One region of the Mycolicibacterium sichuanense genome, then DNA from elsewhere that is predicted to be linked to it. Evidence: predicted binding sites of a transcription regulator. Region 1 holds the regulator's gene; each other region holds the start of a gene.

Region 1 (6,208 bases):
TCGGCGTGCCCACCGCCGACGAGACGTTCAACGGTGACGACGTCAGCCAGACGTTCTCCGGTGGCCAGGTGACGTGGAACCGCAAGACCAAGGCGTTCACCACGACTCCACCGGAGCTCGCTGACCAGCTAGTGGGTCTCGACATCCCCGGCGACGCGACCACTGCGATCGCCGCCGCGCGTCGCGCCGCGGGCGGACCGCTCGGTCCCCTCGGGGCACCCGACGGCGGGCAGTACGCCATCGGCTCCGACGGCGCCGGCCAGAACTACGCCGGCGGAAAGATCTTCTACAGCCCCGCGACCGGAGCGAACGTCCTCACCGGTCAGGTGCTGGCCAAGTACGAGAGCGTCGGAGGCCCCCAGGGCGACCTGGGCTTCCCCACCAGCAACGAGAACGACGGCGGGCTCGCGCCGATGAGCAAGATCGCGAGCTTCGCCGCCGCCGATCAGCCGGTGATCTACTGGACGCCCGACTTCGGTGCCGTGATCGTGCGTGGGGCGATGAACGCCGCGTGGGCCAAGCTGGGCGGTGCGACCGGACAGCTGGGCGCTCCGACGGCTGACCAGACCCAGAACGGCGACGTCATCACCCAGAAGTTCAGCGGCGGCGCGATCTCCTGGAACTCCAAGACCAATCAGTTCACCACCGAGCCGCCGAGCCTGCAGTCGCAGTTGAGCGGGCTGGAGGTGCCCGGTCGCGATGCTCCTCAGGCCACGTCGTCGGCGGCGTCGTCCTCCGGGGACGGCTCGTCGTGGTTGCATCCGAACTGGTGGTGGCTGCTGGGCATCGTCCCGCTGCTGGTATTGGTCGGCGCGGTGGCGGCGGCCGTCGTAGCCAGGCGCCGGCGCGCCGATCGCTCGCCGGTCGACGACTTCGACGACGACTATCTCGACCATGGCGACGATCCCGACCACGACCTCGAATCCGGACCGATTTCCGCCGGGGTCTACGACGACGATGACCGCCCGGTCGGTCCGGAGCGGTCCGGCACTTGGGCGACGCCGGAAGGCGGGCACGACGACGCGTCCGCCGACGAGGATCACCACGGGAGACCCGACGGCTTCGTCGCCGATCTCTCCCACGATCAGGACGCCATCGACACCGCGCCGACGCCGGTCATCTCCGAGGCCGTGGACGACGCACCGGAACACCCCTGGTTCTCCGATCTGGACGAACCGGGTAGCGATGCCGAACCTCACCCCGGAGATCAGCACGATTCCCAGGACGAGCCCCGGGCCGACGTCGATTCCGAACCCGATGCCGAATCAGACGACGAAACCGCCCTGGAGACCTTCGCCGAGGTAGTGCTCGACCCTGGGGCCGGGCCGGGCCCCGAGCCCGAGACGACATCGCTCGCCGCACTCGAGCCGGATAGCGGACCGCCGAGTGGGCGGCATGCAGCGATTCGGCTGGAGGAGCCGCTGGTGTCCGAGCCCTCCCTGCGGCTGGCAACCGACGACCCGTTCAACGCTCCGCACGGCTATCCGATCAAGGCCGACACCAGGTCGGGCCTCTACTGGACGCCGGGTAGCGGCAGATACGACCGCGCCCGCGCCGAGATCTGGTTCGCCAGTGAGGAGTTCGCACTCACGAACGGCTTCACGAAGGGCTAGTGACGGCCCGCGCTCATCCGCGCTAGATCTTGCGGATGACCGTCACGACCTTGCCGAGGATCGCGGCCTCGTTGCCGGGAATCGGGTCGAAGGCGGGGTTGTGCGGCATCAGCCATACCTGGCCGCCGGTGCGCTTGAATGTCTTGACGGTGGCCTCGCCATCGATCATGGCGGCGACGATGTCACCGTTGTCGGCCACGTTCTGCTGACGGATGACCACCCAGTCGCCATCGCAGATCGCCGCGTCCACCATCGATTCGCCGACCACCTTCAGTAGGAAGAGCGAGCCCTCGCCGACGAGTTCCTTGGGCAGCGGGAAGACGTCCTCGACGGCCTCCTCGGCGAGGATGGGTCCGCCTGCCGCGATGCGTCCCAGAACCGGCACGAAGGTCGGCTCGGGAAGCGCATCGGAGCCGGCGACGTCCGTGGTGACGACGGGGGCCAGGGTCCTGGCCGGATCGTCGGCCGACCGCACGTCGACGGCGCGGGGGCGGTTGGGGTCGCGGCGCAGGTAGCCCTTGCGTTCCAGCGTTCGCAGCTGGTGGGCCACCGAGGAGGTCGAGGTCAGCCCCACGGCGTCGCCGATCTCGCGGATGCTCGGCGGATAGCCGCGGGTGGTCACCGAATTGCGGATGACGTCCAGGATGGTGCGTTGACGTTCGGTCAGGACCGTGTCGCTGCTGTCACTCATGGCGCCGAATGTAGTCGCCACCGACGACAGAATCAAACATGTGTTCGACGCGTGTCGCGGAGGCTGTGCGTCCGGCGGACTTGTCGGTGGGTCGAGCTACCGTTTGCAACAGTTCGATCACGTGTTCTAGTAATCGAACACCTGAGCGATTATCGTTCGAACACAAGAGCGAACCACCAACCACTGGAAAGGCCCCCGAGATGACGATCATCACCCGCGAAGACCCCACCGAACTCGTCGTTCGTCCCATGCGGCCGGTCCGGCGCACGACGGCCGGCGCGCGGCGCGGTCCCCAGCCGCATCGGCCCGCCGGCGCGCCGCTGACCTACCGCCGCACCGGGGTGCTGATGTCGCGCGCGTCAAACCGCCGCAAGCCCGTAACGCCGCTGGCCACCGTCGTGCTGGCGCTGATCGCAGCGGCGATCACGGTGTGGCTGGGCCTGGTGGCACAGTTCGGTTCCGCCGAGCGGCCCGCGCCGACGCCGGCCCGCCTGGCCGTCGTCCAGGTGCAGGCGGGGGAGTCGCTGGAGCAGCTGGCCCAGCGGATCGCGCCCGACTCCTCGGTGGGGTCGGTCGTCGAGCAGATCCGTGATCTGAACGAACTGCCCTCGCCCGCGGTCGATGCGGGGCAGACGCTCATCGCCCCGGTGGGGTGATCCGTGGCATGCGCCGTGAAACCTGCTGCCGCGCATCGGTACGCTCGTACGTGACCGGAGTGGGTTCGCGCGACGAAGGAGCGGAGATGCACTGTCCGTTCTGCCGTCATCCCGATTCGCGGGTCGTGGACTCCCGGGAAGCCGACGAGGGCCAGGCGATTCGGCGACGACGATCCTGCCCGGAGTGCGGTCGGAGGTTCACGACCGTCGAGACCGCGGTGCTCGCCGTCGTCAAGCGAAGCGGCGTCACCGAGCCATTTAGCCGCGAGAAGGTCATCAAGGGCGTCCGGCGTGCCTGTCAGGGCCGCCACGTCGACGATGACGCCTTGAATCTACTGGCGCAGCAGGTAGAGGACACCGTGCGCGCCGCCGGTTCGCCCGAAGTGCCGAGCAACGAAGTCGGCCTGGCCATCCTCGGCCCCCTGCGCGATCTGGACGAGGTTGCCTACCTGCGCTTCGCGTCGGTCTACCGATCCTTCTCGTCGGCGGACGACTTCGAGCGCGAGATCGAAGCGCTGCGCGCCCATCGCGGCGTGCCGTCGTCCTGACGACCTAGTCCAGACGCCGCACCCCGTCGTCCACGACCCGCCCGGCGACCTTGACCCATCCGTCGGCAGCCCAGGTGGTGCGGAGCTCGGAACCCTTGCCTTGGACGATCGCCAGATCGCGGCTGAGGTGTTCGGTGATGCACACCGCAGCGGACCCGGTCGCCTCGTCCTCGGCGATACCGAGGTCCTGGACGAACACCCGCGACCTGACGCTCCCCGCCGACTCGTCGATCCAGGCCCACAGGTAGCGGTCGGCGGCGTCGCCGTAGTCGTCGGGGTCGGCCCGCAGCACGTCCTCGACCGACGTCAGCTGCTCGAGCGAGAAATCCGGCGCCCATTCGGCGCGCGCGCTGATCACGGTGAACTCACCGTCGTCGAAGTCCTCGTAGGTCACCTGAACGACGCCGGCGGGAACCTGCAACGTCCTGATGGGAGTGCCGCGGTCCTTCAGCCACCACGCGGCGCCGACGGTGGGGTGTCCGGCGAACGGCAGCTCGATCGTCGGAGTGAAGATGTGCGCGGTGGCAGTACTGGCACCCGGCGCGGGAAGGTTCACGAAGATCGTTTCGCTGTAACCCAATTCGGTGGCAATGCGCTGCCGTTGCTCGGGTGGGGCCAAGCTGGCGTCGACGACGCCGAGAGGGTTTCCGTGGTCGCCGTGCGCGTCGGTGAACACGCGCAGCACTGATACGTCCAACGCCATGACTCGATGCTACGTCGCGGCAACCGGGACACACTCAGGTGGCGCTGCGTTCGTCGGCCTCCATGGCGTCGAGCACGGCGACCCGGGTGTCGATCGAGCCGGTCAGCCCGTTTCCGCTACTGCCGTCGCGCAACAGATTGCGCAGGAGCTCTTGGTCGTAGACGGCGGGATCGGTCGAACCGATGAACTTCTCCACGATCTCGACGAAGCGGTCCGGATCGTCGTGGAAGGGGAAATGGCCAGATCCCTCGAAGATCTCAAGCTGAGCACCGGGCATCGCCGCGTGCGCCATGTGCGCGTGGCTGACCGGGATGACCGAGTCCCGTGAGCCCCAGATCAACTGCACCGGTACGGATTCGGTCAAATAACATCGGTCGAGCATGGTGACGACCTGGCCGCGCCAGTCGACCACGGCGCGCAGCGTACGGGTGAACGCGGAGGAGGCGGTGGGCTCGGGCAGGTCGGCGAGAATCCGCAGCATGTCCGGGATGTCGCGGCCCACGCCCGTCGACCCGAACAGCGCGCCGCCGAGCCGCCCGACCAGATGCAACGCCGGCAGCACCATGGGCAGGCGCAGCAGGGTCAGGGCCTCGCTACCCAGCGGCATCGAGGCGATGCGAAGCGCGACGTTGACGTCCTTGGTGACGCCGCCGGCGCCGACGAGAATCAGACGCTCCACCAATTGCGGGAACTGGTAGGCGAATTGCATCGCCACGCCCCCGCCGAGTGAGTGGCCGACCACCGTGACCCGCTCGACGTCTAGCACGCTGAGCAGGTCCCGCATGCCGTTGGCGTAGGCGGCCACCGAGTAGTCGGCGCGGGGCTTGTCGGACTTGCCGTGGCCCAACAGGTCTGGCGCGATGACCGTGAACCGCTGGGCGAGCTTGCTCTGCACCGTGCTCCAGGTCGTCGAGTTGTCCCCGATGCCGTGGATCAGCAGAATCACCGGTCCGGAACCCGCGATCCGGTACGCCCGCCGGTATCCGTGGATCGTCCGGTAGTGAAGCGCGGGGGTCAGCTCGCGCACCGGGCGCAGATTCGGCTTTCGCTCCGTCGCCATCACCATCACCAACTTCGTCGTCGGGCCCGGGTCAGGGCGGCCAGGTCAAGACCCCGCGTCACCGTCCCCACCGGCAGAATCCTCTCCACGCTGCTCGGCGAGAAACCGCTCGAACTCGGCACCGAGTTCCTCACCACTGGGCAAGTCCTCGTCACGCGCCAGCAGGGATCGATTTTCCTGAGCAGCGACGAACGAATCGTACTGGCGCTCCAGCGCGGTCACCACTTGAGCGACGTCTTCGCTGGAGGACACCTGCTCGTCGATCTTGGCGTGCACCTCGATACCCGCCTCGGTCAGCGCCCCGAGCGGCAACCGCAGCGACGCAGTCTTGGCGACCTGCGCCAGCAGCGCCTCCGCGGCGGGCGGGTAGGCCGTCTGCGCCAGGTAGTGCGGAACGTGAACGGTGAAGCCCACCGCGTCGTGGCCGTGCTGGGTCATCCGGTACTCCAGCAGGTTGGACACGCTGGCCGGCACCTGTACCTCGCCAACCCAGGGCTGGTGCTCGGCGATCAGATCCTTGTCGGCCGCGTGGGCCGTCATGGTCACCGGCCGGGTGTGGGGTACGGCCATCGGAATGGTGCCGAGTCCAATCACCTGGCGGACGCCCAGCCGCTCGGCCAGCAGCCGGACCGCGGTGATGAACCGTTCCCAGCGCAGATCGGGTTCGAGGCCGGCAAGCAGGAGGAACGGCGTGCCGACGCTGTCGTGCAGGGCGTAGAGGTTCAGCTCGGGATCGTCGTAGTGGGTGAAGTGATCGGTCTTGAACGTCATCAGCGGCCGCCGGGACCGGTAGTCCAGCAGCTCGTCGATCGCGAAGGACGCCACCAGTTCGGTGTCGAGGGTGTCCTTCAGGTGGTTGGCTGCGATCTTGATGGCGTGGCCGGCGTCGGAGAATCCCTCCAGCGCATGGATCAGTACGGGACCGCGGCCGTCCTCC
Region 2 (6,208 bases), on a different contig from region 1:
GGTGCAGCGTGGCGTCCAGCGTGGTGGCCAGCTCGATCACCGCCCCGGTGCCCTCGACGTTGGCGCCGCGCTGGGTCTCGTCGTCGGCGGTGAAGTCGTAGACCGCACCGCAGTGCACCACGTGGTCGACGTCGCCCAGCTCGGCGATCGCGTCGGGGGACAGCCCGAGACCCGGCGCGGTGAGATCCCCGACCAGGGGCTTGGCACGCTCTCCCCACCGTTGGGCGAGGCGCTCGAAGCGCGACAGCGACTCGCGGCGCACCAACACCAACACCTCGGGATCGTCGTCCCGGTCGACGAGAGCGGACACGACGCGGCGACCAATGAACCCGGTACCGCCGGTAACGACATAGCGCATGCGAGTCATCGTGGCCCTTCTCCCGGCGAAGGTCAACGACGTGTGACCCGATCGGACTGGGCGTGCCAGTCCCGCGCTATCGTCCGAACCGAGACGCCACCGCCTTCAAGGGAGAATGCATGCCGATCAACCCCGATGCCATCGGTGCAACGACCGCGCCGCAGCCGTTCGAATGGACCGAGCGCGACACGCTGCTGTACGCACTCGGCGTCGGCGCCGGCACCAAGGATCTGGCCTTCACCACCGAGAACAGCCACGACATCCCGCAGCAGGTGTTCCCGACCTACGCCGTGATCGCCTGCCCCGCGTGGGGTGCGGTCGGCGAGGTCGGCAGCTTCAACTTCGCCATGCTGCTCCACGGTTCGCAGGAGATCCGCCTGCACCGGCCGCTTCCGCCGTCGGGCAAGCTGCTCGTCCACTCCGAGGTCGTCGACATCCAGGACAAGGGCGAGGGCAAGAACGCCATCTTGGTGTTCAAGGGCGTCGGCACCGATCCCGAGACCGGCGAGCTGGTGGCCGAGACGGTGTCCACCGCGGTGATCCGCGGCGAGGGTGGGTTCGGCGGGCAGCCCGGCGAGCGGCCCGTCAAACCGGAGATCCCCGACCGCGAACCCGACGCCAAGGTCGCGCTGCCCACCACCGAGGACCAACCGCTGATCTACCGGCTGTCCGGTGACCGCAATCCGCTGCACAGCGACCCGTGGTTCGCCAAGAACCTCGCCGGCTTCCCGAAGCCGATCCTGCACGGGCTGTGCACCTACGGCGTGGCGGGCCGGGTACTGGTAGCCGAGCTCGGCGGCAACGACGCCAGCAAGATCAAGGCCATCGGCGCGCGGTTCACCTCACCGGTGTTCCCCGGTGAGACGCTGACGACGTCGGTGTGGCGCACCGAGCCGGGGCACGCGGTGTTCCGGACCGAGGCCGCCGAGGCCGACGGGTCGAACCTGCGCGTCGTGCTGGAGGACGGCACGGTCGAATACGCCGACTGACCGCTACCAGGTCTGCTCGGCCGCGCGCACCAGGATCTCGTTGACCGCGACGCGCCGGTCGCGGGTCACCATGAACGTGACGGCCTCGGCGATGTCCTGCGGCTCCAGCTTCACCATGCCCGGGCTACGCCGTTCGATGGCCTCGCGGTCGGCCTCGGGCAGGGCGTCGGTGATCTCGGTGCGCACGGTGCCTGGTTCGACGAGGCCGACGCGCACCCGCTGCCCGAGCACTTCCTGGCGCAGCGCCTCGGAGAACGCGCCGACGCCGAACTTCGTCAGCGCGTAGACCGCGGTCCCCGGCCGGGCGATGCGGCCCGCGGTGGAACTGACGTTCACCACGTCGGCCACACCGCGCGGCGAGTCGGCGGCCGCGGCGATCAGGTGCGGCAGGCCGGCGCGAGTCACGTACAGCAGCCCCTGGACGTTGACCGAGAGCATCGTGTCCCAGTCCCCGGGGTCGGCCTCGGCGACCGGCCCGATCCGCATCAGACCCGCGTTGTTCACCACGGTGTCCAGCCGGCCCAGCTCGGCGACGACGGCGTCCACGGCCGCGGCGGCCTGCTGCCGATCCGAGACGTCGGCCTCGACGGCGATCGCCCGGCCGCCGGCCGACCCGATCCGGGCGCGCAGGTCCTCGAGCCGGTCGCGCCGTCGCGCCAGCAGTGCGACCGTGGCACCCTCGGCGGCCAGCGCTAGCGCAGTGGCCTCGCCGATGCCGCTGCTCGCACCCGTCACCAAGGCCACCGTGCCGTCCAGACGTAGAGTCATGATGACCATCATGACCGAGTCCAAACCGCCCTTCCCTCCCTACGACCTCCAGAGCGCGCTCATCAAGGTGCAAGCCGCCGAGGATGCCTGGAACACCCGCGATCCGCACCGGGTGAGCCTGGCCTACACCGAAGATTCCCAGTGGCGCAATCGCGACCTGTTCCTGACCGGACGGGCCGAGATCGTGGAGTTCCTGACGGCCAAGTGGGAGCGCGAGCTCGACTACGTGCTGCGCAAGAGCCTGTGGAGTTTCGGCGGTGACCGGATCGCGGTGCGCTTCCAGTACGAGTGGCACGATGCCGGCGGGCAGTGGTACCGCAGCTACGGCAACGAACTCTGGGAGTTCGACGAGCTCGGCTTGATGTGCCGGCGCGAGGCCAGCATCAACGACGTCGCGATCGACGAGGCCGACCGTAGATACTTCGGTCCGCGGCCGGAAGCCGAACGGGGACGCGACATTCCGTTGCGCTAACCGGTGCCGTACAACCTCGCGACGGCAGGTGAGTCCAGCCACTTGGAGTAGGTCGGCGCCTGCGGCCAGCCCGGCGGGGAGTCCTGCCACTGCTCCTGGCGGCCCCAGGGCAGCAGGTCGATCAGCGCGAACGTGTGGCTGAGCTGTTCGGTGCCGCGACCGTCGGTGTGCCAGGTGCGGTAGACCGTATCGCCGTCCCGCAGGAAGACGTTCACCGCGAAACCCGTTCCCGGTGCCGCCCCCACGTCGGCACCGAAGGTGCTCTCCGACGAAGAGAACCATTCCATCTGGTTACCGACCTTCGCCTTGTACGCCAGCGCCTGGTCGATCGGGCCGTTGGTGACGATGACGAAGCGGGCGTCGTAGTTGGACAGGAAGTCCAGCCGGGTGAACTGCGACGTGAAGCCCGTGCACCCGCCGCACTGCCACTCCTGGTCGTCGAACCACATGTGGTTGTAGACGATGAGCTGGCGGCGGCCGTCGAAGACCTCGGCCAGCGAGACCGGTCCGTCGGCACCGATCAGCGTGTACTCAGCCATCTCGACCATCGGGAGGCGCCGGCGCTGCGCGGCGATCGCGTCCAGCTCGCGGGTGGCGGCCTTCTCCCTGGCGCGCAGCTCGTCGAGGGCGCTGCGCCAGGTGTCCTTATCGACGACGGGGGGCAGGGCGGTGGGGGTCATGCGCGTCTCCTCGTGGTGGTCTCGTCTCTGGTGGTGTCGACCGATGCCGACCGGAGAACTCATCGCCGGCCGTGGCAATCGAACGTTTGTTCGATTACGGTGCAGGGATGGGTTGGAACGACGGGCCGTCGAGCTGGGGCGAGATGGAGCGCATCCTCACCAGCAAGCCGCGTCGCGCCGGTTCGCGGCTGCCCGAGCCGACCGGTGACGGTGGCGACAGTCCGGCGTGGTCGCGCAAGCGCGGCGCCTACGAGCCGGTGAGCCGGCCGCCGACACCGGCATCGTCGGTGCCGTATGCCGAATTGCACGCCCACTCGGCGTACAGCTTCCTCGACGGTGCCAGCACGCCCGAGGAACTCGTCGAGGAGGCGGCCCGGCTGAACCTGCGGGCCATCGCGCTGACCGACCACGACGGGTTGTACGGCGTGGTGCGATTCGCCGAGGCGGCCAGGGAGCTCGACGTGCAGACGGTGTTCGGCGCCGAACTCTCGCTGGGCAACGTCGCGCGCACCGAGGTGCCCGACCCGCCGGGGCCGCAACTGCTGGTCCTGGCTCGCGGGCCCGAGGGGTACCGACGGCTGTCGCGCGAGCTGGCCAAGGCGCATCTGGCAGGCGGGGAGAAGGGCAAGCCGCGCTACGACTACGACGCGCTGACCGAGGCGGCGGGTGGGCACTGGCACGTGCTCACCGGATGTCGCAAGGGCCATGTGCGCCAAGCACTCTCGACGGGCGGCCCCGAGGCGGCCGAGGCGGCGCTCGCCGATCTGGTGGAGCGGTTCGGGCGCGGGCGGGTGAGCGTCGAGCTCACCAGTCACGGGCACCCGCACGACGACGAGGTCAACGCCGCGTTGGCCCAGCTGGCACCCCGCTTCGGAGTCGGCGTCGTCGCCACCACCGCCGCGCACTTCGCCGAGCCGTCCCGTGGCCGGCTGGCCATGGCCATGGGGGCCATCCGGGCGCGCAATTCGATGGACGATGCCGCCGGTTGGCTTGCCCCGCTTGGTGGTTCGCACCTGCGGTCGGGGGAGGAGATGGCCCGTCTGTTCGCCCACCATCCCGGGGCGGTGGCGGCCGCGGCGGAGCTCGGCGAACAGTGCGCCTTCGGCCTGGCGCTCATCGCCCCCAAGCTGCCGCCGTTCGACGTTCCTCCCGGGCACACCGAGGACAGCTGGCTGCGGCACCTCACCATGACCGGCGCCCGCGACAGATACGGCCCACCCGAACGCGCCCCGCAGGCCTACGCCCAGATCGAGCACGAGCTGAAGGTCATCAGCCAGCTGAACTTCCCCGGTTACTTCCTGGTGGTCCACGACATCACCCGGTTCTGCCGGGAGAACCGCATCCTGGCCCAGGGCCGGGGATCGGCGGCCAACTCCGCGGTCTGCTACGCCCTCGGCGTCACCCATGTCGACCCGATCGCCAACGAGCTGCTGTTCGAACGTTTCCTGTCACCGGCCCGCGACGGGCCGCCCGACATCGACGTCGACATCGAATCGGACCTGCGCGAGCAGGCGATCCAGTACGTCTACCAGCGCTACGGCCGGGACTACGCCGCGCAGGTGGCCAACGTCATCACCTACCGCGGTCGCAGCGCGGTGCGTGACATGGCGCGCGCGCTCGGCTTCTCACAGGGCCAGCAGGATGCCTGGAGCAAGCAGATCAGCCGATGGAACGGGCTGGCCGACTCGCCCGACGTCGAGGAGATCCCCGACTCGGTGATCGACCTCGCGCTGCAGATCAAGGACCTGCCGCGGCACATGGGCATCCACTCCGGCGGCATGGTGATCTGCGACCGACCCATCGCCGACGTGTGTCCGGTGGAATGGGCGCGCATGGAGAACCGCAGCGTGTTGCAGTGGGACAAGGATGATTGCGCGGCAATCGGTTTGGTGAAGTTCGACATGCTGGGGCTCGGCATGCTCTCGGCGCTGCACTACGCCATCGACCTGATCGCCGAGCACAAGGGCATCGAGGTCGATCTGGCCAAGCTCGACCTGAGTGAAGCGGGTGTGTACGAGATGCTGCAGCGCGCCGACTCCATCGGGGTGTTCCAGGTGGAGTCCCGCGCGCAGATGGCCACCCTGCCGCGGTTGAAGCCGCGGGTGTTCTACGACCTGGTGGTCGAGGTCGCGCTGATCAGGCCCGGGCCCATCCAGGGCGGTTCGGTGCACCCGTACATCAAGCGCCGCAACGGAGAGGAAGACGTCACATACGACCACCCGTCGATGGAACAGGCATTGCGAAAGACGTTGGGCGTCCCGCTGTTCCAGGAGCAACTGATGCAGCTGGCCGTCGATTGCGCGGGGTTCTCCGCCGCCGAGGCCGATCAGCTGCGCCGGGCCATGGGGTCCAAGCGGTCGACGCAGAAGATGCAGCGGCTGCGCGGCCGGTTCTACGACGGCATGCGAGAGCGTCACGGCATCACCGGGGAGGTCGCCGACCGCATCTACGAGAAGCTGGAGGCGTTCGCCAACTTCGGTTTCCCGGAGAGTCATTCGCTGAGTTTCGCGTCACTGGTGTTCTACTCGTCGTGGTTCAAGCTGCACCACCCCGCCGTGTTCTGCGCAGCCCTGCTGCGGGCCCAGCCGATGGGTTTCTACTCCCCGCAGTCGCTGGTCGCCGACGCCCGTCGGCACGGGGTGCTGGTACACGGGCCCGACGTGAACGCCAGCCTGGCGCACGCGACGCTGGAGGATGCCGGCAACACGGTCAGGCTGGGGCTCGGCAGCGTTCGCCACATTGGCGACGAGCTGGCCGAACGGATCGTCGACGAGCGAAAGGTCAACGGCGCGTTCACTTCTCTGGTGGATTTGGCGGGCCGGGTGCAACTCTCGGTGCCTCAGACCGAGGCGCTGGCCACGGCGGGGGCGCTCAACGGCTTCGGCATCGAGCGGCGGGAGGCACTGTGGTCGGCGGGCGCCGCGGCATCCGAGCGTCCCGA
Region 3 (6,208 bases), on a different contig from region 1:
CAGGCATCCGCCACGTGGTGCTCGGCACGTCCTACAAGGCGCAGGTCTTCGAAGCCGAGTTCGGTGACGGTTCCAAGCTGGGCCTGGAGATCGAGTACGTCGTCGAGGACGAGCCGCGCGGCACGGGCGGCGGCATCGCCAACGTGGCCTCCAAGCTCCGCTACGACACGGCGCTGGTGTTCAACGGTGACGTGCTCTCGGGAGCTGATCTCGGTGCCCTGCTGGCAAGCCACGAGGAGCGCAACGCCGATCTGACGCTGCACTTGGTGCGCGTCGGCGATCCGCGCGCATTCGGTTGTGTGCCAACCGATCCCGACGGTGCCGTGACGGCGTTCCTCGAGAAGACCCAGGATCCGCCCACCGACCAGATCAACGCCGGCTGCTACGTGTTCCGGCGCGAGGTGATCGATCGCATCCCGACCGGTCGCGCGGTGTCGGTGGAGCGCGAGGTCTTCCCGGCGCTGCTGTCCGACGGCCTCAAGGTGTGCGGTTACGTCGACGCCACCTACTGGCGCGACATGGGCACCCCGGACGACTTCGTCCGCGGCTCGGCCGATTTGGTGCGTGGCATCGCGCCGTCGCCCGCGCTGAAGGGACACCGCGGCGAGGAACTGGTGCACGACGGCGCGGCCGTCGCACCCGGTGCCTTGCTGATCGGCGGCACGGTGGTGGGCCGCGGCGCCGAGATCGGCGCGGGTGCCCGGTTGGACGGTGCGGTGGTCTTCGACGGTGCGCGCATCGAGGCAGGCGCCGTGGTCGAGCGATCCATCATCGGGTTCGGCGCGCGAATCGGACCGCGGGCCCTGATCCGCGACGGCGTCATCGGCGACGGCGCCAACATCGGCGCGCGGTGCGAGCTGCTGCGCGGTGCCAGGGTGTGGCCAGGTGTGAGCATCCCCGACGGCGGAATCCGCTACTCCACCGACGTCTGAGACGTCGATGAGGCTGCGGACGTCTGAGACGTCGGTGAGGCCATAGCCGTCTGAGCCGCCCGGGCCAGCTGCGTCAGCCCGAAGTCCGATCCCGGCGGAAGCCCGTCGAGTGGCCACCAGCGCAGGTCCAGGGATTCGTCGCTGATCGCGATCTCGGCGCTCACCGGTGCCCGCGCGACGAACTGCACGTCGAGGTGGCGCGTCGGCACGCCCAGCGAGCACGTCAGGGCGTGCACGTGCAGCGCGGTCGGCAGCTCGTCGACGGTCAGCTCGTCGACGCCGGACTCCTCGCGGGCCTCCCGCAATGCCGCCGACGCGATGTCGGGATCGGATTCCTCGCAGTGTCCGCCGAGCTGCACCCAGCGGCCGAGCCGGGGATGCAGGGTCAGCAGGGTGTTCGTGCCGGTGTGGTCGAGCACCAGAGCCGAGGCCGTGACGTGGCCGGGGGCGCAGGCCCGCTGGCACGCGTCGGGCCTGGCCAGTACGAACGCAAGCACCGCCTGCCGCAGCGCGTCCTGGCCGGGATCGGTCGTCTCCCAACGGTTCAGCGTGTCGACGACCGATTCGTGCAGGCTCATCGGTAGACGAGCAGGCCGTCGGTGGGTACCGGCTCGCGCGGTTCGAGCGGCGTCTGCGGGTGCCCGATGGCGATGGCGCCGAGGGGTTCCCAGTCCGGCGGCAGCTCGAGACGTTCGCGAACGAGGTCGGCAGCGAAGATCGTCGAACCGATCCAGCAGCTGCCGACTCCGCGGACCGCCAGAGCCACCAGCAGCGCCTGCACTGCGGCACCGGCGGCCACGGTGAACATCGTGTGTTCGGCCGCCGTCCGTGCCGCGTCGGGGTAGGCGTGGGCGCCGTCGGGCACCATGAACGGGATGACGAGTTCGGGCGCGTCGTAGAGGATCTGACCCCGGCGCACGCGGCGATCGACGGCATCGGCGGGTCGTCCGTCGGCGAGTAGATCGGCCCGCCACGTCTCGCGCATGCCGTCGAGCAGGCCGACGCGCACCTCGCGATCGCGGATCCAGGCGAAGCGCACCGGCCGGGTGTGGTGCGGCGCGGGTGCAGTGAGAGCCTCGGCCACGGCGGCCTCGACGACCGCCGGGTCCACGGGATCGGCACTGAACTGGCGCACGGACCGACGCAGCAGTTGAGCATGCAACCGGCCCCGCTCGATCGCCTCGGCGGTGCCGAGCCAGAACAGGTCGTCCTCGCCCGCCCTGACGAGGGTGTGACCGTTGGTGCCGTCGTCGCGCGGGGACAGCCCACGGACCACGGCCACCGGGATGCCGGTTAGCTTGCCCTTGACGAGGTCTGCGGCGGCGGCGATCTCGTCGGCGACCGCGATCTCGGTGACCACCAGCTCGTTGCCGTGGACGTCGTGGGATCCGCCGTAGCCGTGCAGGACGGCCAGTCCGGCCGCACCGATGGCGGTATCGGTCTGGCCGTTGCGCCACGCCCGGCCCATGGTGTCGGTGATCACGATGCCTACGGTGACGCCGAGTAGCGCGCGCAGGCGTTCCCGCAGTGCCGCCGCGCTGCCGTCGGGATCGACTGGCAGCAGCGCCAACTCGGCCGTGTCGACGTTCGAGCCGTCGACGCCGGCAGCGGCCTGGATCAGGCCGATGGCGTTCTCCGTGATCAACGTCCGGCCCTTGCGGGCCAGCACCCGGACCGCCTCGGCGTCGACCAGTCTGCGACGCAACGCATCCCGTTCCTCGGGATCCGTCGGCGCGGCCACGATGCGCCCTTCGCTCTTGGAGAACACCTTGCTGGTCACCACGACGACGTCGTCGTCGCGAAGCCAGGGTGCCGCGGTGGCGATGGCGGCGGCGACGTCGTCGCCGGGCCGGAACTCCGGCAGCCCCGGCACGGGCAGGATCTCGATGGCGGCGGCGGCACCGTGTTCGGTGTTCTGCCCTGGTGCGTTCACGCGCCCGACCCGATGCCGGCGAGTTCGATTCCGTGGCGCACCATTTCGGCGGTGGCCTTCGGGTCGGTCATCAACAGCGGCACCGCGCGTACCTCGATGCCGGGGATCGTGGCCGAATCGCCCTCGGCGATGAGCCAGCCGTCGAGCAGCCCGGTGGCCGAGCGCGCGCCGAAGTGGGCTCCGACACCCTGCGAGGAGGTCTCCACCCCGATCACCGACAGGCACTCGTCGGCCATCCCGCGCAACGCCCGTCCCGCGACGATCGGGGAGTAGCCGATCACTGGCGCCGGCGTGGAACGAATAGCGCCGCGGATTCCCGGTACGGCGAGGATCGCCCCGACGCTGACGACGGGGTTGGATGGGGCGATCAGGACGACGTCGGCCTCGGCGATGGCCTGCAGCACGCCTGGCGCCGCGCTGGCCTTGTCGGCGCCGACGAATGCGAAGTCGTGCGTGGGGATTTGCGCGCGGTACCGCACCCACCACTCCTGGAAGTGGATGGCACGCCGGGAATCGGGCTCGGCACCTGGTTCGGGATCGGTTACGACCACGTGGGTTTCACTGCGGTCGTCGGTGACGGGCAGCAGGCGCGCGCCTGGCTGCCATCGCGCGCACAGTGCCTCGGTCACTTGGGACAGCGGGTATCCCGCCCTGAGCATCTGGCTGCGCACCAGGTGCGTGGCCAGGTCGCGGTCGCCCAGCCCGAACCAGTCGGGTTGCACGCCGTAGGCGGCGAGTTCCTCCTTGGCGTGCCAGGTTTCGTTGGCGTGGCCCCAGCCCCGCGTGGGATCGATACCTCCACCTAAGGTGTACATGCAGGTGTCGAGGTCCGGGCAAATGCGGACGCCATGCATCCACGCATCGTCTCCGACGTTGACCACGGCGGTTAGCTCGTGGTCGTGACCAGGGCCCGTTGCCGCGCCCGCGAATTGGCCGAGGCCAAGGTATTGCTGAACGCCGAGGAGGAAGCGCGCACCCCCGACGCCGCCTACCAGAACGGTGACTTTCACATCGATCGACACTAGGCGCTCCGGGGCCATCGTGTTTCACGGCGGGGGCCGAATTGGTCACGTTCGCGACACGCCAGGTAACCGACGCGCCGACATCTGGTCACGAGATGATATGAAAACGGCCCTTAGCGCTTGACCGGTGCAGCTAACCCGTGTCTAATCACATCAGTGTCATTTCCCGGTTCGCTTCCGGTTCCAGTGTCGCAGACCGAGATTCGATCACTTGTTCGAATGGGAGTGGCCGCGCGGGTTCGCGGCGGGGCTGGACAAACGGGAATTTCGAGAACAGGTAAGGAGGCGGAAGATGTCTTATGAGCACGTAGATTTCGATCGTGTCATCCGATTCGACAGTCGGATGCTCGGCTCAGTAGGCAACGAACCGCATACCGATACCGGGCCGTCGCAGGGTGGGGTGATTGGCCGTCCCCAGTTGAGTGTGGTCCCCGACCACCCGAACGCGTACGACGAGCCGGCAATCGACGACGAGCAATGGCAGGAACGCGCGTTGTGCGCGCAGACCGACCCGGAGGCGTTCTTCCCCGAGAAGGGCGGCTCGACCCGCGAGGCCAAGCGCATCTGCCTCGGCTGCGAAGTCAAGGACGCGTGCCTGGACTACGCACTCGCCAACGACGAGCGCTTCGGCATCTGGGGCGGGCTGTCCGAGCGGGAACGCCGGCGCCTCAAGCGCGGCATCATCTGATCCACCCCTGACCCCACGGGTCAGTCGTCGTCGATCGTCGGGTCGATGACGGAGGGCTCCACGCCCAAATACGTCGCCACCTGCGCGACCAACACGTCGTGCAGCAGGTCGGACAGGTCGATGGTGTCCTTGGCTCGACGTTCGATTGGCTTGCGAAACAACACGATTCGTGCGCGAGTGGCATTTCCCCTGACGTCCACCCCGGCAGGGATGAGCCGAGCCAGCGCGACCGGTCCGTCCGCGATCACCTCAGGCGGCCACTGCACGTTCTCCGGATCCTTGGGCGAGATGCGCGGAATCTCGTCGACCGCCACGTCCAGGCCAGAAACCCGCTCCTGCCACTGGCGCTCGATCGGCTCGTAGGCCTCGAGGACCGCCATGTCGAAGCGTTCGGCGCGGCTGCGCCAGCCCGGCACCGTCGGTGGCAGCAGGGGCCCGCGCATCTCGCGGCGACCCCGGTGCACGCGTCTGGGCTCCCGCTCGACCATTCGGCGATCGTAACGGTTGGGGATCGGCCGGTTGCGGGCTGCGCGTGTCGTGGGCAAGAGGCCCGCCCGCGCGATAGCCTCGTGTCCGTGAACGTTCCCCGTCGCTGCTGCAGGCCCGGGTGCCCGCACTACGCCGTGGCGACGCTGACCTTCGTCTACAAGGACTCGACTGCGGTCGTCGGTCCGCTCGCCACCGCCTCCGAGCCTCACTCCTGGGACCTATGTGTGATCCACGCTGGCCGGATCACCGCGCCACGGGGTTGGGAACTGGTCCGGCACGCAGGCCCATTGCCGTCGCATTCCGACGACGACGACCTGGTTGCGCTCGCCGACGCAGTGCGCGAAGGGCGCGATGCCGCGGTCGCCAGCGTGCCCGCCGGGTTCTCCGATCCCGGGATTCACGGCAATGCGCTGATGGCGCCGCCGGCCCCGCGATCGGAGCACAATGGCCGCAAGCGCGGGCACCTGCGGGTTTTGCCAGACCCCCTCGACTGACTCCCGAGGCCAACCCTCCATCACCCATCCCGTCGGATCGTGCGTTCGGGTCGGCCGGTGCGACCCACCGGAGTGACCCGTCGGCGGGACGACGGCCCAGCCGATAGGCTGGCGTTCACGAGTCCCCTTCACGAGGAGATCTATGTCCCGGCCCGCTGCGGCAGTCAACCGCGTCATCAAGGCGTATGACGTACGTGGATTGGTCGGCGAGGAGATCGACGAGCAGTTCGTCGCCGACGTCGGTGGCGCGTTTGCCCGCTTGGTGCGCGACGAGGGCGACCCTGGCGCGGATCGCGTGGTGATCGGTTACGACATGCGGGCCAGTTCGCCGGCGTTGGCGGCTGCGTTCGCCGAGGGCGTCGTCGCCCAGGGGCTGAACGTCACCCGGATCGGTCTGGCTTCCACCGATCAGCTGTACTTCGCCTCTGGTCTGCTCGATTGCCCCGGGGCCATGTTCACCGCCAGTCACAACCCGGCGGCCTACAACGGCATCAAGCTCTGCCGCGCCGGCGCCAAGCCCGTCGGCAAGGAGAGCGGGTTGACGACCATCAGCGACGAGGTGATCGCCGGCGTGCCGGGCTTCGACGGCCTGCCGGGCGCCATCGAGGACCGCGACGTACTCGCCGACTATGGCGACTTCCTGCGCTCAC

Evidence for each region. The regulator LexA, encoded in region 1, represses DNA repair genes until DNA is damaged. The targets are predictions, from matches to a motif close to CGAACANNTGTTCG.
Region 2: SBI80_RS02360 (error-prone DNA polymerase) is a predicted target of LexA. The motif match lies at 3,347-3,360, and genes of this name have one in related genera.
Region 3: cofD (2-phospho-L-lactate transferase) is a predicted target of LexA. The motif match lies at 4,092-4,105, and genes of this name have one in related genera.

The regions. Positions count from the first base shown of each region.
Region 1 is NZ_JAWQPU010000004.1:65,095-71,302, forward strand. Features, by position in the region: gene SBI80_RS13600 (sunset domain-containing protein) at 1-1,613, shown strand, start outside; gene lexA (transcriptional repressor LexA) at 1,636-2,304, opposite strand; gene SBI80_RS13610 (LysM peptidoglycan-binding domain-containing protein) at 2,505-2,960, shown strand; gene nrdR (transcriptional regulator NrdR) at 3,047-3,508, shown strand; gene SBI80_RS13620 (PhzF family protein) at 3,513-4,211, opposite strand; gene SBI80_RS13625 (alpha/beta fold hydrolase) at 4,246-5,271, opposite strand; gene SBI80_RS13630 (proteasome assembly chaperone family protein) at 5,317-6,208, opposite strand, start outside.
Region 2 is NZ_JAWQPU010000001.1:479,254-485,461, forward strand. Features, by position in the region: gene SBI80_RS02335 (SDR family oxidoreductase) at 1-358, opposite strand, end outside; gene SBI80_RS02340 (MaoC family dehydratase) at 478-1,347, shown strand; gene SBI80_RS02345 (SDR family NAD(P)-dependent oxidoreductase) at 1,351-2,115, opposite strand; gene SBI80_RS02350 (nuclear transport factor 2 family protein) at 2,126-2,587, shown strand; gene SBI80_RS02355 (DUF899 domain-containing protein) at 2,584-3,267, opposite strand; gene SBI80_RS02360 (error-prone DNA polymerase) at 3,375-6,208, shown strand, end outside.
Region 3 is NZ_JAWQPU010000001.1:668,974-675,181, forward strand. Features, by position in the region: gene manB (mannose-1-phosphate guanylyltransferase ManB) at 1-932, shown strand, start outside; gene SBI80_RS03215 (NUDIX hydrolase) at 914-1,510, opposite strand; gene SBI80_RS03220 (coenzyme F420-0:L-glutamate ligase) at 1,507-2,865, opposite strand; gene cofD (2-phospho-L-lactate transferase) at 2,862-3,875, opposite strand; gene SBI80_RS03230 (WhiB family transcriptional regulator) at 4,306-4,575, shown strand; gene SBI80_RS03235 (metallopeptidase family protein) at 4,596-5,018, opposite strand; gene SBI80_RS03240 (DUF3499 domain-containing protein) at 5,151-5,558, shown strand; gene SBI80_RS03245 (phosphomannomutase/phosphoglucomutase) at 5,701-6,208, shown strand, end outside.